Linked DNA regions of Shumkonia mesophila. The protein of the gene in region 2 interacts with the protein of the main gene of each other region in a pairwise test. Links are inferred from orthologs where the notes say so. Each region holds a gene or a part of one and is shown on either strand. Other genes may lie near its edges. The genes, in order: ftsH and hflK.

Region 1 (9,321 bases), on a different replicon or contig from region 2:
CGTCGGCCATCAGCACGCGGTCGGCGTCGCCATCGAGCGCGAGCCCGAGGTCGGCGCCGTGGGCCAGGATCTGGCTGCGCATCGTCTCGGTGTGGGTCGAGCCGCACTTCTCGTTGATGTTGAAGCCGTCGGGATCGACCGCCACCGGAATCACCTCGGCGCCCAGTTCCCACAGAATTTCGGGGGCGACGCGATAGGCCGCGCCGTTGGCGCAATCGACGACGATCTTGAGCCCGTCCAGACGCACGCCGCGCGGCACCGTCTGCTTGACGTGCTCGATATAGCGGCCGACGGCGTCGTCGACGCGCCGCGCCCGGCCCAGGTTCTCCGACGGCGCCAAAAGGGCCGTCATGTCCTCGCCCATCCGCCGTTCGATTTCCGCCTCGACCTCGTCGGACAGCTTGAAGCCGTCGCCGCTGAACAGCTTGATGCCGTTGTCGCGGAACGGGTTGTGCGAGGCCGAGATCATGACCCCGACGTCGGCCCGAAGGCTGCGCGTCAACATGGCCACCGCCGGCGTCGGCAGCGGTCCGACCAGGAAGACGTCCATCCCCATGGAAATGAACCCCGCCGTCAGCGCCGGCTCGATCAGATAGCCGGAAAGGCGGGTGTCCTTGCCGATGACCACACGGTGGCGGTGATTGCCGTTGGTGAAATGGACCCCCGCCCCCATCCCGACCTTGAGCGCCGTCTCGGCGGTCATCGGTTCGCGATTGGCGGTGCCTCGAATGCCGTCGGTTCCGAAATATTTCCGTGTCATGGCCCAGACCGATCAAATCCCGTGCGCCGGGAGGTACATCAGAGCCGCCGCTTTGCCAACTCTTTCTTACGACGACCCGACCGCAGCGGGAATTCTCAGGCCGGTACCGTCTCGGCCTCGGCGATGGCCCGCCACACGGCAAGCGCCTGGCGCGTCTCCGCCACATCGTGGACGCGCAGGATATGAGCCCCCCTGGCGGCCCCGGCCAGCGCCGCCGCCAGCGATCCGGCCAGCCGCTCCGCCGGCGGCTCGCCGCGGCTCAGTCGCCCGATGAAGCTCTTGCGCGATACTCCCAGCACGGTCACGCACCCCAGGCCGAGGAAAAGCTCCAGGCGGCCGAGAATGCGCAGGTTGTGGGCAACAGTCTTGCCGAAACCGATGCCGGGATCAACGGCGATACGCTGCCTGGGAATGCCCGCCGCCTCGCACGCCGCGATGCGATCGCGCAGGTAATCGAAAACGTCGAGCGCGGCGTCGGCGTAGCGGGGATCGTTCTGCATGGTGCCCGGCTCGCCCTGCATGTGCATGAGCACGACCGGCGCCGCCGCCCCGGCCGCCACCCGCGGGGACGCCGTTTCGCCCGCGAGCGCGGTGATGTCGTTGACGATGCGGGCGCCGGCCTCAAGCGCCGCCTTCATGACGGCGGCCCGCCGGGTGTCGACGGAAACGACGAAGCCCTCCGCCGCCAGGGCGCGCACCACCGGCAGCACCCGGGCCATCTCGCTTTCCAGCGAGACCGCGGCCGCTCCCGGACGGGTCGATTCGCCGCCGACGTCGAGGATGTCCGCCCCCTCGGCGGCCAGCCGGCGTCCGTGTTCGATGGCCAGCCCGACCTCCAGGAACTCTCCGCCGTCGGAAAAGCTGTCGGGGGTGACGTTGATGACCCCCATGACGAGCGGCCTGTCCGCCGCCAGGCCGGCGAACGGGGCCCGCACGGCGGCGATGGCGTCCAGCGTCGCCGCGACGTGGCGGGCGAGGCCGTCTCCCTCCGCCGCCGCCCAGGCGACGATCTCGCCGGTCGGCGCGGTGAGGGAAGCGGTCCCTTCGGCTTGACGGATCAGCACCTCGCAGTGCCGCGGCCGGCACGCGGCAAAGGCCGCTCCATCGAGCGGCCGGACATAGACCCGCGCCGCCGGATCGTCGCCCGCATGCAGAAAGCCCCGCGGAAACGCGGGGCCCTCGGCTTTCTTGAGGCGGCCGGTGGCTCGGCTCATGACCCCGGCTGGGGCTCGGCCTCCAGGCCGCCCTGCGGTCCCTTGTTGGCCTTGCCGGCGGACGGTACCGACGACTTGCGGCCGCTGCTGTCGCGCGGCGTCGGGGTCGGCTCGTCGTCGGCGGTGGGGCGCACGATGGGTTCGCCGCGCAGCAGCGCCTTGACCTCCTCGCCGCTCAGCGTCTCGTATTCCAGCAGCGCCACCGCCAGTTTCTCCAGATCGTCGCGATGCTCGGTCAGGATCTTTTCCGCCAGCATCTCGCCGTTGTCGATCAGCCGGCGGATCTCGTCGTCGATCAGCTTGGCCGTGGCGTCGGAAACGTTCTTGCGCTGCGTCACCGAATGGCCGAGGAAGACCTCCTCCTCGTTGTCGGTATAGCGCAGCGGCCCGAGCTTTTCCGAGAAGCCGTACTCGGTGACCATGCGCCGGGCCATTTCGGTGGCCTGCTTGATGTCGTTGCCGGCGCCGGTGGTGATGTTCTCGGGGCCGAACACCAGGCGCTCGGCGACGCGTCCGCCGAAGGTCATGGCGATCCGCGATTCCAGCTCCAGCTTCGAATAGCCATAGCGGTCGCGCTCGGGCAGCGACATGGTCACGCCCAAGGCCCGGCCGCGCGGGATGATTGTCACCTTGTGCAGGGGATCGTGTTTGGGAACGTAAAGCGCGATGATGGCGTGCCCCGCCTCGTGATAGGCGGTCAGCTTCTTCTCCTCATCGGTCATCACCATGGAGCGCCGTTCGGCACCCATGATCACCTTGTCCTTGGCGGCCTCGAACTCGGTCATGCTGACCAGACGCTTGCCGGCCCGGGCAGCCAGCAGCGCGGCCTCGTTGACCAGGTTGGCCAGGTCGGCACCGGAAAAGCCCGGCGTCCCGCGGGCGATGACGCGGGCGTCGACGTCGGTCGCCAGCGGCACCTTGCGCATGTGGACCTTGAGGATCTTCTCGCGGCCCAGGATGTCGGGATTGGGCACCACCACCTGGCGGTCGAACCGTCCCGGACGCAGCAGCGCCGGGTCGAGAACGTCGGGCCGGTTGGTGGCGGCGATCAGGATCACGCCCTCGTTCGATTCGAAGCCGTCCATCTCGACCAGCAACTGGTTCAGGGTCTGCTCGCGCTCGTCGTTGCCGCCGCCCAGGCCGGCGCCGCGATGGCGCCCGACGGCGTCAAGCTCGTCGATGAAGATGATGCACGGCGCGTTCTTCTTGCCCTGCTCGAACATGTCGCGCACGCGGCTGGCGCCGACGCCGACGAACATCTCGACGAAGTCGGAGCCCGAGATGGTGAAGAACGGCACGTTGGCCTCGCCGGCGATGGCGCGGGCCAGCAGGGTCTTGCCGGTGCCGGGAGGGCCAACCAGCAGGCAGCCCTTCGGAATCTTGCCACCCAGGCGCTGGAACTTGTGGGGGTCCTTCAGGAACTCGACGATTTCTTCCAGTTCCTGCTTGGCCTCGTCGATGCCGGCCACGTCCTCGAAGGTCACGCGCCCGGTCTTCTCGGTCAGAAGCCGCGCCCGGGACTTGCCGAAGCCCATGGCCTTGCCGCCGCCCGCCTGCATCTGGCGCATGAAGAAGATCCAGATGCCGATGAGAAGCAGCATCGGGAACCACGAAATCAGGATGCCCCAGAAGGTCGGCGTCCCGTCGTCGGCCGGCACCGCGGTGATCCGCACCCCGCGCTCGATCAGCTGCGGAACCAGGTTTGGATCGTCGGGCGAATACGTGCCGAAGCTCCGGCCGTCGCGATAGTGCCCGGTGATCTTCTTGCCCTGGATGGTGACGTCCAGGATCTCCCCGCGGTTCGCCTCGCTCACGAATTCGGAAAAGGCCAAGCTGTTTTCCGGTCCCCGGCTGGGCGATCCCTGGAACAGGTTGAACAGGGCAAACACCAGCAGCGCAACGACGATCCACAGTGCCAGATTGCGGCTAAAATTCACGAAAGCTTCCTTCCTGCATCGGCCGGTTCGACAACCGCACACGGCGCGGCGGACCCCGCCGTCCTACCGCTTCTCATCAGATAGTATGCGAAACCCCCGGCGCAAGGCAAAACCCTACACCCGAGAGGGAGTTTCGCGGCGAAAAAACGATCTTTTTGAAGAAACTCGGCGCCTCCTCGTCCCGGCGTCGCCGGTAGCCGAGAAAAGGAACCTCGACAATTCCGGCCGAATCGCGAAGGGCGGGCAACGTCAGCCGGGCCGGATGAGGAATGGACGACCGCCGCCGGTCGGGCGCCCGGTCGAGGACCTCGGCCCACCCCTCGCGGCCGAGCGGAACCAGCATCGCATCGCCGACCACGGCGGCACCGTTGCCGGTCGCGGGATCGGCCATCTCGATGTCGAAGCGTTCGTCCCAGAAGACCCTTTCGCCCGCCCCCGCGGCGACGGGGGCCGGCAGGTGCCGGCCTTCCCGGCAGACGACGATTTCGCCGGCCCGGCGCAGCAATCGACACCGGGCCAGCGTCGCCGACGACGGGCCGGCGCCCCCGGCCATCCACGACCACAGCGCGTCGACCTTGTCGCGGGCGGCCGGGTAGGCGCCGCCGCCGACCGTGCAGAGGACGCGCGACACTGCGCCCCGCGCCGTCGCCGGCGCCGCCGCCGCCAACGCGGCCGGATCGAGCGCGGCATGTCCGGCCGGAGACAGACGGCACGCGCGGGCCAGCAGGCCGGCGATCCCGTCCTCGCCTTCCGCCCGGCGGGCGGCGAACGTTTCGGCCAACCGCTTCAGGTGGGCCATGCCGCATCCCGCTTGCGCCAAGGCCGGCAGCCACTGGCGGACGCGGACGCGCGCGTAGGCCGTATCGCGGTTCGATGGGTCCTCGACCCACGGCTGCTTGCGCGCGCGCAACGTCGCCGCCAGGCGGGCCCGTTCGACGGCGAGCAGCGGACGCAGGATGCGCACCCCCGCCGTTTCGCTGATGGCGCTCATGCCGGCCAGGCCGTGCGCCCCGCTGCCCCGCGCCAGGCGCATCAGGAGCGTTTCCGCCTGGTCCTCCAATTCGTGGGCCAGCGCCAGATGAAGGATGCCGGCCCGCCGGCACCATCCGGCCAGCAGGTCATAGCGGGCGGTTCGCGCCTTGGCCTGGATGGCAGCCAGGGGCTTGGTCCCTTCCCAGGTCAAGATCCGATGCTCGATGCCGAGAGCGTCCATCCAGTCGCCGACCGCGGCCGCCTCGGCCGTGGAGTCCGGCCGCAGCCGGTGATCGACCGTCAACGCGACGACGCGGCCGCCCTGGCGGCGCGCCCAGGCATCGGCCAACACGCAGAGCGCCATGCTGTCGGGGCCGCCCGACAGGGCGACAGCGATACGGGCGTGGCGCTCGAACGGGCCGAGCGCCGCCATCAAGGCACTGAATTCCAGGTCGGAAACGGGTCGGACCATCGCTCCACCGGGCGGATTGCCGCCGCCGAGGCCGGCGCCGGCCGTCCGCATCTACCGGACGGACACTACTTGCAGGCGTTCTTCTGGCGTTCCCGAGTGACCACCTGCTGGATGGTGCCGGGTGCGCCGGGAAATTCCTTGGTCAGCTTGTCGAAAGCGGCGCACGCTTCGCGCTTCTTGTCGAGGTTCGACAGCGACATGCCGAGTTTGAGCAGCGTGTCGGCTGCCTTCGAACCCTTCGGTTCGCGCTGGTAACCCTCGAGGAATACTTCCGCCGCCCGAACGTAGTCGGCCCGCACGTAGAAGCTTTCGCCCAGCCAGTAGTTGGCGTTGCCGGCCAAAGGGTCCTTGGGGTGGGAATCGAGAAAGGCGCGCAACGCCGCCTCGGCCTCGTCGTAACGGGCCTGCCGCAACAGCCCGAAGGCATGGTCGTATTGCTCTTTCGGCGACCCCGCCGGCAGCGCGCCGGGCTTGACGGTGGCCGATTGCGCCTGGGCTTGCTGCGCCCCGCCGCCGGTCGATGGTGCGACGGTCCCTTGGCCGGCCCGCTCGGCATCCTGCCTGGGCAGCGTTCCCAGCACGCCGGGGGGCGGCGCCAGGCCCGGCGCCGAAGAATTCGGCCGCGCCATCTGCCCGGACGACGGCGCTGTCATGGCGGATGTGCCAGCCTGGCTGCCTTCCGCCGTTTGGCGCGGCGGGGTCCCTGGCGCCTGTCCCCGGACCTCGGCTCCGCCTCTTTCGAGTTGGCTCAGGCGGAAATCCATGTCGCCGATCAGCTTTTCGAGACGCTGGTTGACCTGGTCGATCTGATGGCCGGCTTCCTCGACCCGCCCGGTCACGGCGCGCACCTCGTTCTCCAACGCGGTCAGGCGCACCTCAAGCCGCGCGTTCCCCGGCTGGTCCCCGCCCAGGCTCATGTCGGACGATGGCGCCGACGAACTGCCGGACAGCGGCGGCGGCGCCATGCCGCCCCGCGACATCTGGATGTTCATCGTCTGGATGTCGCGTTCAAGCCGCTGCAGGCGGTCCATCAGCGGCTTCAGATCGGCCTCCTGGGAAGACGCCGGAAGAGCGGCCAGGAATACGGCCGACGCCAATGCGAGCCCCAACAGACGGGCCGCTCTGATTCCACGGTTGCTCGCCGAGCGGATGACAACGCTCATCATGCTCTCCCCTGGGCCAGGTCCCTGGACCCGTTCCGTAATGACAGTTGCGCAACGCACCGGATCATGCCGCGAGTTTAGGGCAAAATTTGGGCGCCGCCCTTACCGGACATTCCGGAAAGGGCTGGCGCCCAAATACGTCATTCCGGCTTACGAAACTCAGCTTCCGGCGGCACCGGAGGTGAGGGTCGTCACCGCGCGACGGTTCTGCGACCAGGCCGCCTCGTCATGGCCGAGGGCCACCGGGCGTTCCTTGCCGTAGGAAATGATGTTGACCCGGGTCCGGGCGATGCCGAGAGCCGAGAGGTAATCCTTCACCGAGTTGGCGCGACGCTCGCCGAGCGCCAAGTTGTACTCGCGCGTGCCGCGTTCGTCGGCATGGCCTTCGACCGTGACGGCGACGCTCGGGTACTTCTGGAGCCACCCCGCCTGCTTCTTCAAGGTCGCCTGAGCCTCGGGCTTCAGATCGAACTTGTCGAAATCGAAGAACACGCGGTCGCCGACGTTGACCACGAAGTCTTCCTTCGAGCCGGCCACCGGGCCCATGCGGGCCGGCGCGGACGCGGTCGGCTGGGCAGAGCCGCCAGCCCCACTCGCCGCAGCTGACTGTTCGGGAGCTGTCTCACAACCCGCGATCAATGCCACAGCGGCAACTACTGCCAAAACTTTAAAGCGCATGTAAACATCCCCTCTTTCGGAGTACTTGGCTGACGAAGATACACACGCGAACCGTGGAGACCATCGTCTCGACCTATTCGCGTGCCGGTGTCCTGCAAATAAAAGGCGGACTTCGCGAACGCCACGAAGTCTCCTTGTCATATGGGACTATATGCCGAGGCCGTCATGGAATCAAGGGGGACCACGCTGGATCGGAGGCGTCGAGCGGCGTTACCATCTCGCGTTCGTTGTATCCTGTCAAGTCGATCGAGTACAGGCGCGAGCGGGTATCCTTGCCGTCTTTCCCCGAAGGAACCTCGCGGAAATAAATAAGAACCCGGCCGTTGGGCGACCATGTCGGCCCCTCGACCAGGAAGCCTTCGGCGAGCAGGCGTTCGGCGCCACCGTTCACGCCCATCACGCCGATGTAGAACCGGCCGTTGGCAATCTTCGTGAAGGCGATGAGGTCGCCGCGCGGCGACCATACCGGCGTGGCGTACCGCCCGGCCCCGTAACTGATCCGCTTGACGTTGCGGCCGTCGGCATCCATGACGTAAAGCTGCTGCGTGCCGCCGCGGTCCGAGTCGAACACGACCTGCCGGCCGTCGGGAGAAAAGTCCGGCGAGGTGTCGATGGCCGAATGGTTGGTCAGCCGCTTCGACACCCGGGTGCGCAGATCCATCTGATAGATGTCGGTGTTGCCGTCCTGCGCCATGCTCATGATCACCGCCTTGCCGTCCGGCGAGAAGCGGGGCGCGAAGGTCATGCCGGGGAATTCGCCCAGGATTTCCTGGCGGCCGGTGTCGAGGTCGAAGATGTAGACGCGAGGCGATCTCTGGAAATAGGACAGGAAGGTGATTTCCCGCCGGTTGGGCGAGAAGCGGGGCGTCAGGACCAGTTCGTTGCCCTTGGTCAGGAACTGATGGTTGGCGCCATCCTGGTCCATGATGGCCAGCCGCTTGATCCGCCGGTCGGCCGGGCCGCTTTCCGAGATGTAGACGAGCTGGGTGTCGAAATATCCCGTCTCGCCGGTGATCCGTTCGTAGATGGCGTCGGCGATGATGTGGGCGACGCGCCGCCAGTTGCCCGTGGTGCTGGTATAGGCGCGCCCGACCATCTGCTGTTCGGCGACCACGTCCCAAAGGCGGAATTCGATCTTAAGCCGCCCGTCGGCGAGCACGTCGGCCCGCCCGTGCATCAGGGCCTGGGCATTGATCACCCGCCAGTCGCCGAAGCGGGGCAGGACGTTCAAGGCCGCGGCCGTCTGGATGAAGGCCCGTGAATCCAAGGGCTTGAACAGGCCGGACCGCTCGAGGTCGGCGGCCACCACCTGCGAGATGTCCCGCCCGAACTGCGTCGCCTGCGGCGTTCCCCCGACAAGGTCGGTGACGGCGATCGGCAGCGGCTCGACCGTTCCCTGGGTGATGTCGATGCGCAGCTCGGCGGCGGCGTTCGTCACGCCGAGCAGACACCAAGCTGCCGCCAGTGCCCAGACCGCCTTTGCGATGAAATGTCGTCGATGAGGCGTCATGTTCAAAACATTTCCTTCGGATTGAAGTTCAACGTCATGTCTTTCCACTGGTCGTATTTCGCGGGCGGCAGCCGCAAAGGGCTGCACTTCGGATTGAGGACGGCCCGGAGTGCGCTTTCCGCGGCGGCGCGGAAATAGGGGTCGCTCTGCATGCGGGCCTGATCGCGGATGCGGGCCTCGCGCACGGTGCCGTCGGGGTTCATCGTGGTGTGGATCTCGATGATCAGGTCCTCGGCGTCCTTGGCGCCGGCCGGCAGGCTCCAGCAGCGGGCGATCTGCTGGCGCACCAGGTCGATCTCGCTGATGCTGAGCGGCTGCGACGCGTCGTAGGAGCGCGGCGGCGAACGCAGGGCCTGGGCGATCTGATTCTGGAAGGTGTCGCTGGCCTCCGCCTTCCTGTCCGGCTCCTTGCGGGTGGGGTCGGGCTTGGTCGGTGCCTGCCGTTTCAGGTCCTCGACCGTTTTGAGGACCGAGGCGAAGGTGTCGGGCGCCTTCGGCTTGCGCTTCGGCTTGGCCTGGGCGAGCGGCTCGGGCGCCAGCGCCTTCGGCTCGGGCTTGGGTTCCGGTTTCGGCTCCGGCTTGGGTTCGGGCTTTTTGGCTTCCGGCTTGGGTTCC
Region 2 (9,183 bases):
CGAAGACCACCGTCAGGAAGGATTCATGCCAGGCGTCGGGCGCCGTTCCGCCGGCGGTCCGCCTGGCCTTGGCGACCCGGACGGCAGCGTTGGAGCGGTGGTGGCCGTCGGCGATGTAAAGGGCATCGAGACCGTCGAAAGCCTTCCGCAGCGCCGCCACGGCCTGGACGTCGGACACCACCCACAGGGTATGGGTAACGCCGGCCAGATCCACCGAACACGCGGGCGCGCCCTTCGCCTGATCGGCAAGGATGGCCTTGATGGCGGCATCGGGCCTGTGCGCGATCATGACCGGGCCGGTATGGGCGCCGACCGCCTCGACCTGGTGCACGCGGTCGTCTTCTTTCGAGGGACGGGTCAATTCATGGCGGCGGATGCGTCCGCTCTCATAGGCGGCGATCGAAGCGCCGCCTACGACGCCGGTCTGCACGTAATCGCCCATGGTAAGGCGGTAGACGTAGAAGCAGGGCGCCTGGTCCCGGACCAGCACGCCATCCTTGATCATGCGGGCGAAATTGGCGGCGGCCTTGGCGTAGACCGGGGCCGAATAGACATCGATGCCGGGATCGAGGTCGATCTCGGGCTTGGACACATGAAGGAAGCTCCACGGCCGGCCGGCCGCCATCGCCCGCGCCTCGTTGGAATCCAAGACGTCGTAGGGCGGCGCCGCCACCTCGGCGGCGCGGCCGGGGGCGGGACGCAGGGCGGGGAAGGGCCGAAGCAGGGAAAGGTTCACCGTGTCCATCCTTGACTGAAGAGACGCCGCGCCGCGGCAGCGGGGTTACCCCGCCACCGACGGCGCGTCACCGATATAACAACACCCGCCGCTTGTAAACCTTGGGCGGTACGCTTTCAGCCCGGCGTCAGGCCTCGACGACCGACGGCAACCCGAGCATCGAGCGCTTGAGGGCCTCGGCGTCGTGTTCGTGATCCTCGAGCTTGCCGGCGAAATAGTCCATGTAGGCCTGCATGTCGAAATGGCCGTGGCCCGACAGGTTGAAGAAGATGGTACGGGCCACGCCCTCTTCCTTGCACTTCAGGGCCTCGTCGATGGCGCCCCGCACGGCATGGGTGGATTCCGGCGCCGGAATGATCCCTTCGGTGCGGGCGAACTGGACGCCGGCGGCAAAGCATTCCTTCTGGTGATAGGCGCGCGGTTCGATCAGGCCGAGATGGGCCAGATGGCTGACCTGCGGCGCCATGCCGTGGTAGCGCAGGCCGCCGGCATGGATGCCGGCCGGCATAAAGGTGGAACCCAGCGTCATCATCTTGAGCAACGGCGTCAGGCCGGCGGTGTCGCCGAAGTCGTAGGCATAGCGGCCCCGCGTCAGGGTCGGGCAGGCCTTGGGCTCGACGGCGACGGCGCGGATGTCTTCGCCCCCCCTGAGCTTGCGGCCGATGAAGGGGAAGGCGGTGCCGGCGAAGTTGCTGCCGCCGCCGGCGCAGGCAATGACGACGTCGGGATAGTCGCCGGCCATGGCGAACTGCTCGATGGCCTCCAGCCCGATCACCGTCTGATGGGTCATCACGTGGTTGAGCACGCTGCCCAGCGCGTACTTGGTGTCGTCGCGCCGGGCCGCCATCTCGACCGCCTCGGAAATGGCGATGCCCAGGCTGCCGGTGGTATCGGGATTTTCGGCAAGCGCGCGGCGGCCCGATTCGGTTTCGGTGCTGGGGCTGGGCACGCAGCGGGCGCCATAGGCCTCCATCAGGGCCCGCCGGTAAGGCTTCTGGAAATAGCTGACCTTGACCATGTAGACGTCGACCTCGAGGCCGAACAGCGAACCGGCGAAGGCCAGCGAGGACCCCCATTGGCCGGCGCCGGTTTCGGTGGTCAGCCGCTTGACGCCCTCTTCCTTGTTGTAGAAGGCCTGGGCCACCGCCGTGTTCGGCTTGTGGCTGCCGGCCGGGCTGACGCCCTCGTTCTTGAAATAGATGCGGGCGGGCGTATCCAACGCCTTCTCCAGGCGCCGGGCGCGCACCAAGGGCGACGGCCGCCACAGGCGATAGATTTCCCTGACCGGGGCGGGAATCTCGATCTCGCGCTCGGTGCTGACCTCCTGGGCGATTACGGCCATGGGGAACAGGGGTGCCAGATCGTCGGGCGTCAGCGGCTTGTGGGTCCCCGGGTGCAGCCCCGCCGGCAACGGCTCGGGCAGGTCGGCGGCGATGTTGTACCAGAACTTCGGAATGCGCTCTTCCGCGAGAAAGAACTTGGTCGTTTCGGTCACGGGTCCCCCCTGTTTTCTTGATCGGCCGGTTGCGGCGCGGGCTCGATTTGTAGCCCGCCTGACGGCTAATTTCTACCGGCACTGTGGCGAATTGTCTTCGCCTTCATCGGTGTTCATCGGTGGCAAGAACCCCACCAAAAGCGAAGGGGCGCCGCCCTGTCGGACGACGCCCCGGTTCCACGTGCCGCCGAAAGGGCGGATCAGCCCTGGACGATGCGCACCGCCTCGAAGCGCAGGCGGCCCTGCCCCTCGATCAGCAGAAGCACCGATTTGCGGCCGCTTTTCTTGGCCGTCTCCACCAAGTCGGCGACCTGCCCCGGCGAACTGGCGTCCTCCTGGCTGACCTCGACGATGAGGTCGCCCGGCCGGATGCCCTTCTCGGCCGCGGGGCCACCCTCGTCGACGCCGACGACGACCACGCCCTTGGCGTCGGCCGCCAGATCGAAACGCTGACGCAGCGTGTCGTTGACGGCGGCAACGGTCAACCCGAGAGGATCGATCTTCTTGTCCTGCCCCGGCTGGCCGGCGGTGCCGCCATCCTGCGGGCGCGCCGCCATCTGCGCCTCGCCGGCCTCCAGCTCGCCCACCTTCACCTTGACCGACATCCGCTTGTTGTTGCGCCACAGCACCACGTCGACGGTCTGGCCGACCGCCGTTTCGGCGACGATGCGCGGCAGGCGGCGCATCTGCGTCACGTCCTTGCCGTCGAACTGCAAGATGACGTCGCCCGCCTGGATCTTGCCGACCTCGGCCGGACCGTCCTTGATGACGCTGGCGACCAGCGCACCGCGGGTTTCCTTGAGACCCAGCGTCTCGGCGATCTCGTCGGTCACCGTCTGGATGTGGACGCCAAGCCAGCCGCGCTTCACGGTGCCGGTGGCAATCAACTGCTTGACGACCGGCATCGCCATGGCGCTGGGAATGGCGAAGCCGATGCCGATGCTGCCCCCCGATGGCGAGAAGATGGCGGTGTTGATGCCGACCACCTCGCCCTCCAGATTGAACATCGGGCCGCCCGAATTGCCGCGGTTGATAGAAGCGTCGGTCTGCAGGAAGTCGTCGTAGGGGCCGGTATTGATGTCGCGCCCGCGGGCCGAAATGATGCCCGCCGTCACCGTGCCGCCGAGGCCGAACGGATTGCCGATGGCCAGCACCCAGTCGCCGACGCGAAGCGAGTCGGAATCGCCGAACTTGACGGCGGGGAGCTGGCGGTCGGACTTCACCTTGAGAACCGCGAGGTCGGTCTTCGGGTCGTGCCCGATCAGTTCGGCCGGCAGTTGCGTGTCGTCCTGCAGGATGACCGTGATCTCCTCGGCGTCCTGGATCACGTGGTTGTTGGTCACCACGTAGCCGGCCGAATCGATGATGAAACCCGAGCCCAGCGAGGTTGCCTTGCGCTGCTGTTGGGGCTGGTTGCGATCGAAGAATTCCTTGAAGAACTCCTCGAACGGCGACCCCGGCGGCAGTTGCGGAAGCTCGGGACCGCTCCGCCCCCGAAGGGTCTGGGTGGTCGAAACGTTGACCACCGCCGGCAACAGCTTTTCGGCCAGGTCGGAAAAGCTGCCGGGCATCGTCTTCGCCTGGGCGGCCACCGAGGCCGCCATCAGCGCCAACGCCACGGCGGCGGCCAGGAACCACGCCAACGCCCGGCCGCCGTCCTGACGGCGCGCCACCGCAACGACGCGCGCATCGCGCCGGGACCGGACATCATGAATACGGGAACGCATCACTTCGGCCATCTCCATCGCCCAACGAATGAATCAACTATACGCAAAGATCGGGAAAAGGTCTGTGTTTGATCTAATCCCGGGGCTGCGGCCTTTCAACCCGTCGGCCGGCCCCCGGGCGGAATCCTTGTGCCCCTGAAATATGGCATTTTCCGGGCCATTCATCGCCGTTCCCGCGCCCCTATCCACGGACCAGCCAGACCACGCCCACACCGACGACGGCGGCCACCAGACCCGCCGTACGGAGGTGCGAGGACGGCTGGGTCTGCAGCTTGGCCATGGCCGCCTTCATACCGTCGGGAAACAGCGCATAGAGCAGTCCCTCGATGGCCATCGCCAAGCCGACGGCGGTGATCAGATCGGACATTCTTCCTCCGCCTCGACGAAAGGGCGCTGGTTTCACCCAGCGCCCCCGTCTCTGCTTGTTGGCTCCCGGCTACTTGGCCGGCTGCTCGACCCCTTGACCGGGCAGTCCGCCGAAGAAGCGGAAGAACTCGTTGTCCGGCGGCCCGACGTAGCGGGTGTTTTCACCCGTCAGGCCCAGACGCATCGCGTCCATCGACACCCAGAAGTCGAAGAACGTCTCGTCCCGGCCATAGGCATCGTTGTAGGTGCGCTGGGCCTCGGCCTCGCCCTCGCCGCGCAGGATTTCGGACTGCCGGTTGGCGTTGGCGACGATGATGGTCCGCTGCTTGTCGGCTTCGGCCTTGATGCGCCGCGAATCGGCATCGCCCTCGGCCCTGATCTTGCGGGCCTCCTGCTCGCGCTGGGACTGCATGCGGCGGAAGATGGACTGGCTGTTCTCCTCGGGCAGGTCGACGCGCTTGATGCGCACGTCGAGGACGTCGATGCCGAACGACCGGCCCTGATCGTGGGTTCGTTTGGCGATCACCTGGATCAGCTTGGCGCGTTCCTCGGTCAACAGACGGGCCAGTTCGGCCTCGCCGAAGACGGCACGCAGATTGGCGTTGATGACGTTGCCCAACCGCTGGCGCATCCCGAACTCGTTGTTGACGGTCTGGAAAAACAGCAGCGGGTCGATGATGCGATAGCGGGCGAAGGCGTTCACCACCAGTTGCTTCTGGTCGCGGGTCGGCACTTCTTCGGCCTCGGCATCGAAATCGAGTACCCGCTTGTCGAACTTGGCGACGTTCTGAAGCAGGGGGTACTTGAAGTGAAGGCCGGGCGCCGTCACGGTGCGGATCGGTTCGCCGAACTGCAGGACCAGGGCCTGCTCGTCCTGACGCACGGTGAACATGGACGAAAAGCCCAGGAACCCAAGGACGATGACGACGATACCGAGGATTAAAAGCGGTCCACGCATGATCACTTCCCTCCCGTCGTCGTGCTGGGGGTGCCGGCGCCGCGGCCGGTCAGGGCGTCGAGCGGCAGATAGGGAACGACGCCGCTACCTCCCACCCGGCTGTCGATGAGCACCTTGTCCATCCCGGCCATGATCGTACGCATGGTTTCGAGATAGATGCGCCGCGTGGTGACGTTCTTTTCCTTGAGGTACTGCTCGTAGACCGACAGGAAGCGCTGCGCCTCGCCGGTGGCCAGTGCGATCTTCTGCTCGCGGTAGCCTTCGGCGTCCTTGATGATCCTCTGCGATTCGCCCTCGGCCCGCTGCACGACCTCGTTGAGATAGGCCGTCGCCTCGTTGACCGCTCGTTCCTTGTCGGCGCGCGCCGCCTGGACGTCGCGGAAGGCGTCGAGCACCTTGCCCGGCGGATCGATCTTCTGGAGCTGCACCTGCTGCACCTGGATGCCCGAACCGTACCAATCGAGGATGCGCTGGATCAGATCCTGCGCGTCCTTTTCGATCTGCACGCGGCCCTGGGTGCGGGCGTACTCGAACTCGTTCTTGCCGACGATCTCGCGCAACGCCGCCTCGGAGGCGTCCTTGACCGTCGCTTCCTGGTTGCGGAGGTTGAACAGGAATTGCCCGGCATCCTTGACGTACCAGAACACCGCCGCCTGGACGTCGATGATGTTCTCGTCGCCGGTCAGCATCAGGCTTTCCTGGGGCACGGCGCGCAGCACGCCGCCCCGCTGGCCGGTGCCACCCTCCCGGAAGCCGACTTCGACGCGGTTGACGCGCGTCACCTCGGGCGTCATCACCTCGCCGATCGGCGCCGGTGGCCACCAGTGCAGCCCCGGGCCGGTGGTCTGCTGCCACTTGCCGAACAGCATTTCGACGCCCTGCTCGGCCGGCTGGACGCGATAGATGCCGGTCCCCATCCACAGGGCCAAAACCGCGATAACGGCGACGACCAACCCCTTGCCAGCCCCCATCCCGCCCGGCAGGAACTGCTTGAACCGATCCTGGCTACGCCGAATGAGGTCTTCGAAGTCCGGCGGTCGCGGTCCGGAGGGTCCACGCCCCCACGGGCCCTGGCCGCCGCCGCCCCAAGGGCCACCACCCTGTGGATTCCATGCCATATCGGTGCGTTCCTTTCTCGTGGTCCTGGATGAGAGGGAATTGGGCTTTGTGTTTTGACAGGCGGCTTCGTATATCTACCGCATTGTCTCTTTGGTTACCCGTTAGGTTATAGGACTGCCCGGCCGGCCACGCAATGTCAAGCGGCCAGCTTCGCCGGGATATCGAAGTCATTGGCGGAGTTTTCAAGCATGGCCCAAATCAGCGAACAACAAGTGCTGGAGGCCCTTTCCGGGGTCGTCGACGAGGAAAAGAACCAGGATATCGTCTCTCTTGGCATGGTCAGCGGCCTGCAGGTCAAGCAGGGCCACGTCGCCTTTGCCCTTCAGGTCGAGCCCGAGCGCGGCCCCCGCCTGGAGCCGCTTCGCAAGAAAGCCGAACAGACCGTCCACGCCCTGCCCGGCGTCTTGACCGCCACCGTCGTGCTGACGGCCGAACGCCAGGCGGCGGCGGAGCCGAAGCCGGCCCCGCACGCCCATGACCACGGCCATGGTCACGGCCACCAGGACGAACCGCTGCTGCCGCAGGTGCGCGCCATCGTCGCCGTCGCCTCGGGCAAGGGCGGCGTCGGCAAGTCGACGACCGCCGTCAACCTCGCCCTGGCATTGGCCGTCCGCGGGCTCAAGGTCGGCGTTCTCGACGCCGATATCTATGGACCGTCGATTCCGCGCATGCTCGGCATCAAGGGCCAGCCGACCTCCAGCGACGGCCGTTCGATCAACCCCATGCGCAACCACGGCGTGGAGTGCATGTCGATCGGCTTCCTGGTCGAGGAGGAGATGCCGATCATCTGGCGCGGTCCGATGGTGATGAGCGCGCTGGAGCAGATGATGAAGGACGTGCGCTGGAGCCCGCTCGACATCATGGTGGTTGACATGCCGCCCGGAACCGGCGACGCCCAGCTGACCATGGCCCAAAGGGTGCCGCTGATCGGCGCGGTGATCGTCTCGACGCCGCAGGACATCGCGCTCGCCGACGCCAGGAAGGGCCTCAACATGTTCCGCAAGGTCAACGTGCCGGTCCTGGGCATCGTCGAGAACATGAGCTACTTCGCCTGCCCGCATTGCGGCGAGCGCACCGACATCTTCAGTCACGGCGGCGCCAGGGCCGAGGCCGAGCTGTTGGGCGTCGACTGCCTGGGCGAGGTGCCGCTCGACATCGTCATCCGCGAAACCTCGGACGGCGGCAACCCGATCGTCGTTTCCGATCCCGCCTCGCCGCACGCCAAGGCGTATCTCGACATCGCCGACAAGGTGTGGGTCAAGGTGGAGGCGGAACTGGCCGAGCGCGAACGGGCGGCGCCCCGTATTCTCGTGCAGTAGTAGGCGTCTTTCCGTCGGCCGTACAGGCGGGCCGCCCTCCGGGGGGCGGCCCGCTCTGTTTCCGCCGCCCTCAACGGTATTGGAAATCCAGAGCGACGTCGAAGTTCTTTACCGAATGAGTAAGCCAGCCCAGCGAAATGAGGTCCACCCCCGCCGCCGCCACCGCCGCGATGCGCTCGGGCGTGATGCCGCCCGACGCCTCGGTCAGAAAACGCCCGCCGACGCGGCGCACCGCCTCGCGCATCGTGTCGGGCGACATGTTGTCGAGGAGCACGGCGTCGACGCCGCCCAGGGCCAGCACCCGGTCCAACTGATCCAGGGTGTCGACCTCGATCTCGACCTTGACCATGTGGCCGGCCCGTTCCTTGACCCGCGCCAAGGCGGTGTCGATGCCGCCGACGGCGGCGATGTGGTTGTCCTTGATCAGGATGCCGTCGTCGAGCCCGAAGCGGTGGTTGCCGCCGCCGCCCATCCTGACCGCGTACTTGTCGAGCATGCGCAGCCCCGGGGCCGTCTTGCGCGTGCACACCACCGTCGCCTCGGTCCCCTTGCAGGCCGCCATGGCGCGCGCCGTGGCGGTGGCGATGCCGCACATGCGGCCCAGCAGGTTGAGCGCCACCCGCTCGGCCGAAAGGATGGCCCTGGCCGGGCCGGTCAGGGTGGCCAACACGGTCGCCGCCTCGACGGCGGCGCCGTCGGCGACGGGACAGCGGATGGCCAGCGTGCCATCGAGCATCGAGAATGCCGAGAGCGCCGGCGCCAGCCCGGCGACGCGCCCGGCCTCGCGGGCGACGATGTGGGCGACGGCGTGGCTTTGCGGATCGACGAGGGCATCGGTGGTGAGATCGCCGGCCCGGCCCAGGTCCTCTTCCAGGGCGCGGCGGACGATCGGCTCGTACTGCACCGCATGAAGGGCGCAGTGGGGCATCATCGGCTCAGCTCCAGCATGCGGGCCACCGCCCGGCGGGCCGGTTCGGCCAGTTCGGGGGCGATCTCGACGGCGGGACGAAGGGTTTCGAGCGCGGTCAGGATGTTCCCCAGCGTGATCCGCTTCATGTGCGGGCACAGGTTGCAGGGGCGCACGAATTCGATGTCGGGGTGCGCGGCGGCCACGTTGTCGCTCATCGAACACTCGGTGACCAGCAGCACCCGGGCCGGCCGGCGCTCCTCCACATAATCGATCATCTGCTGGGTGGAGCCGACATAATCGGCGGCGTCCAGCACGTCGGGCGGGCACTCGGGATGGGCCAGCACGGCGAGACCCGCGAAACCCCGGCGGAACCCTTCGATCTCGGCCCCGGTGAAGCGTTCGTGGACCTCGCAGTGGCCGTGCCAGGGGATGATCTCGACCTCGGTCTGGCGGGCGACGTGCTTGGCCAGGTATTCGTCGGGCAGGAAAATGACGCGGGGCACACCCAGCGCCTCGACGATCCCAAGCGCGTTCGAGGACGTGCAGCAGACGT

The links.
Region 1: the proteins of hflK (region 2) and ftsH interact in binary tests that used the Escherichia coli proteins (3 or more experiments, as listed by UniProt). The link is inferred for Shumkonia mesophila from one-to-one orthologs.

What each region holds. Positions count from the first base shown.
Region 1 is NZ_JAOTID010000005.1:303,244-312,564, reverse strand. What follows is about bases 1,442-4,424. They hold ftsH (ATP-dependent zinc metalloprotease FtsH), read right to left. Parts: upstream 3,912-4,424; coding sequence 1,971-3,911; downstream 1,442-1,970. Other genes in these bases: tilS (tRNA lysidine(34) synthetase TilS), read right to left, coding at 3,988-4,424; folP (dihydropteroate synthase), read right to left, coding at 1,442-1,974. Outside these bases: glmM (phosphoglucosamine mutase), read right to left, coding at 1-760; more of folP, read right to left, coding at 856-1,441; more of tilS, read right to left, coding at 4,425-5,355; tol-pal system protein YbgF, read right to left, coding at 5,421-6,521; peptidoglycan-associated lipoprotein Pal, read right to left, coding at 6,678-7,196; Tol-Pal system beta propeller repeat protein TolB, read right to left, coding at 7,360-8,706; ODR01_RS11300 (cell envelope integrity protein TolA), read right to left, coding at 8,709-9,321. UniProt on the Escherichia coli protein: Acts as a processive, ATP-dependent zinc metallopeptidase for both cytoplasmic and membrane proteins. Plays a role in the quality control of integral membrane proteins.
Region 2 is NZ_JAOTID010000011.1:161,547-170,729, reverse strand. Bases 4,343-7,187 are described here. They hold hflK (FtsH protease activity modulator HflK), read right to left. Parts: upstream 6,401-7,187; coding sequence 5,285-6,400; downstream 4,343-5,284. Other genes in these bases: ODR01_RS17675 (Mrp/NBP35 family ATP-binding protein), read left to right, coding at 6,590-7,187; hflC (protease modulator HflC), read right to left, coding at 4,395-5,282. In the rest of the region: ODR01_RS17705 (DUF1015 domain-containing protein), read right to left, coding at 1-745; ODR01_RS17700 (TrpB-like pyridoxal phosphate-dependent enzyme), read right to left, coding at 864-2,231; ODR01_RS17695 (DegQ family serine endoprotease), read right to left, coding at 2,432-3,958; ODR01_RS17690 (DUF2065 domain-containing protein), read right to left, coding at 4,140-4,325; more of ODR01_RS17675, read left to right, coding at 7,188-7,720; nadC (carboxylating nicotinate-nucleotide diphosphorylase), read right to left, coding at 7,791-8,648; quinolinate synthase NadA, read right to left, coding at 8,648-9,183.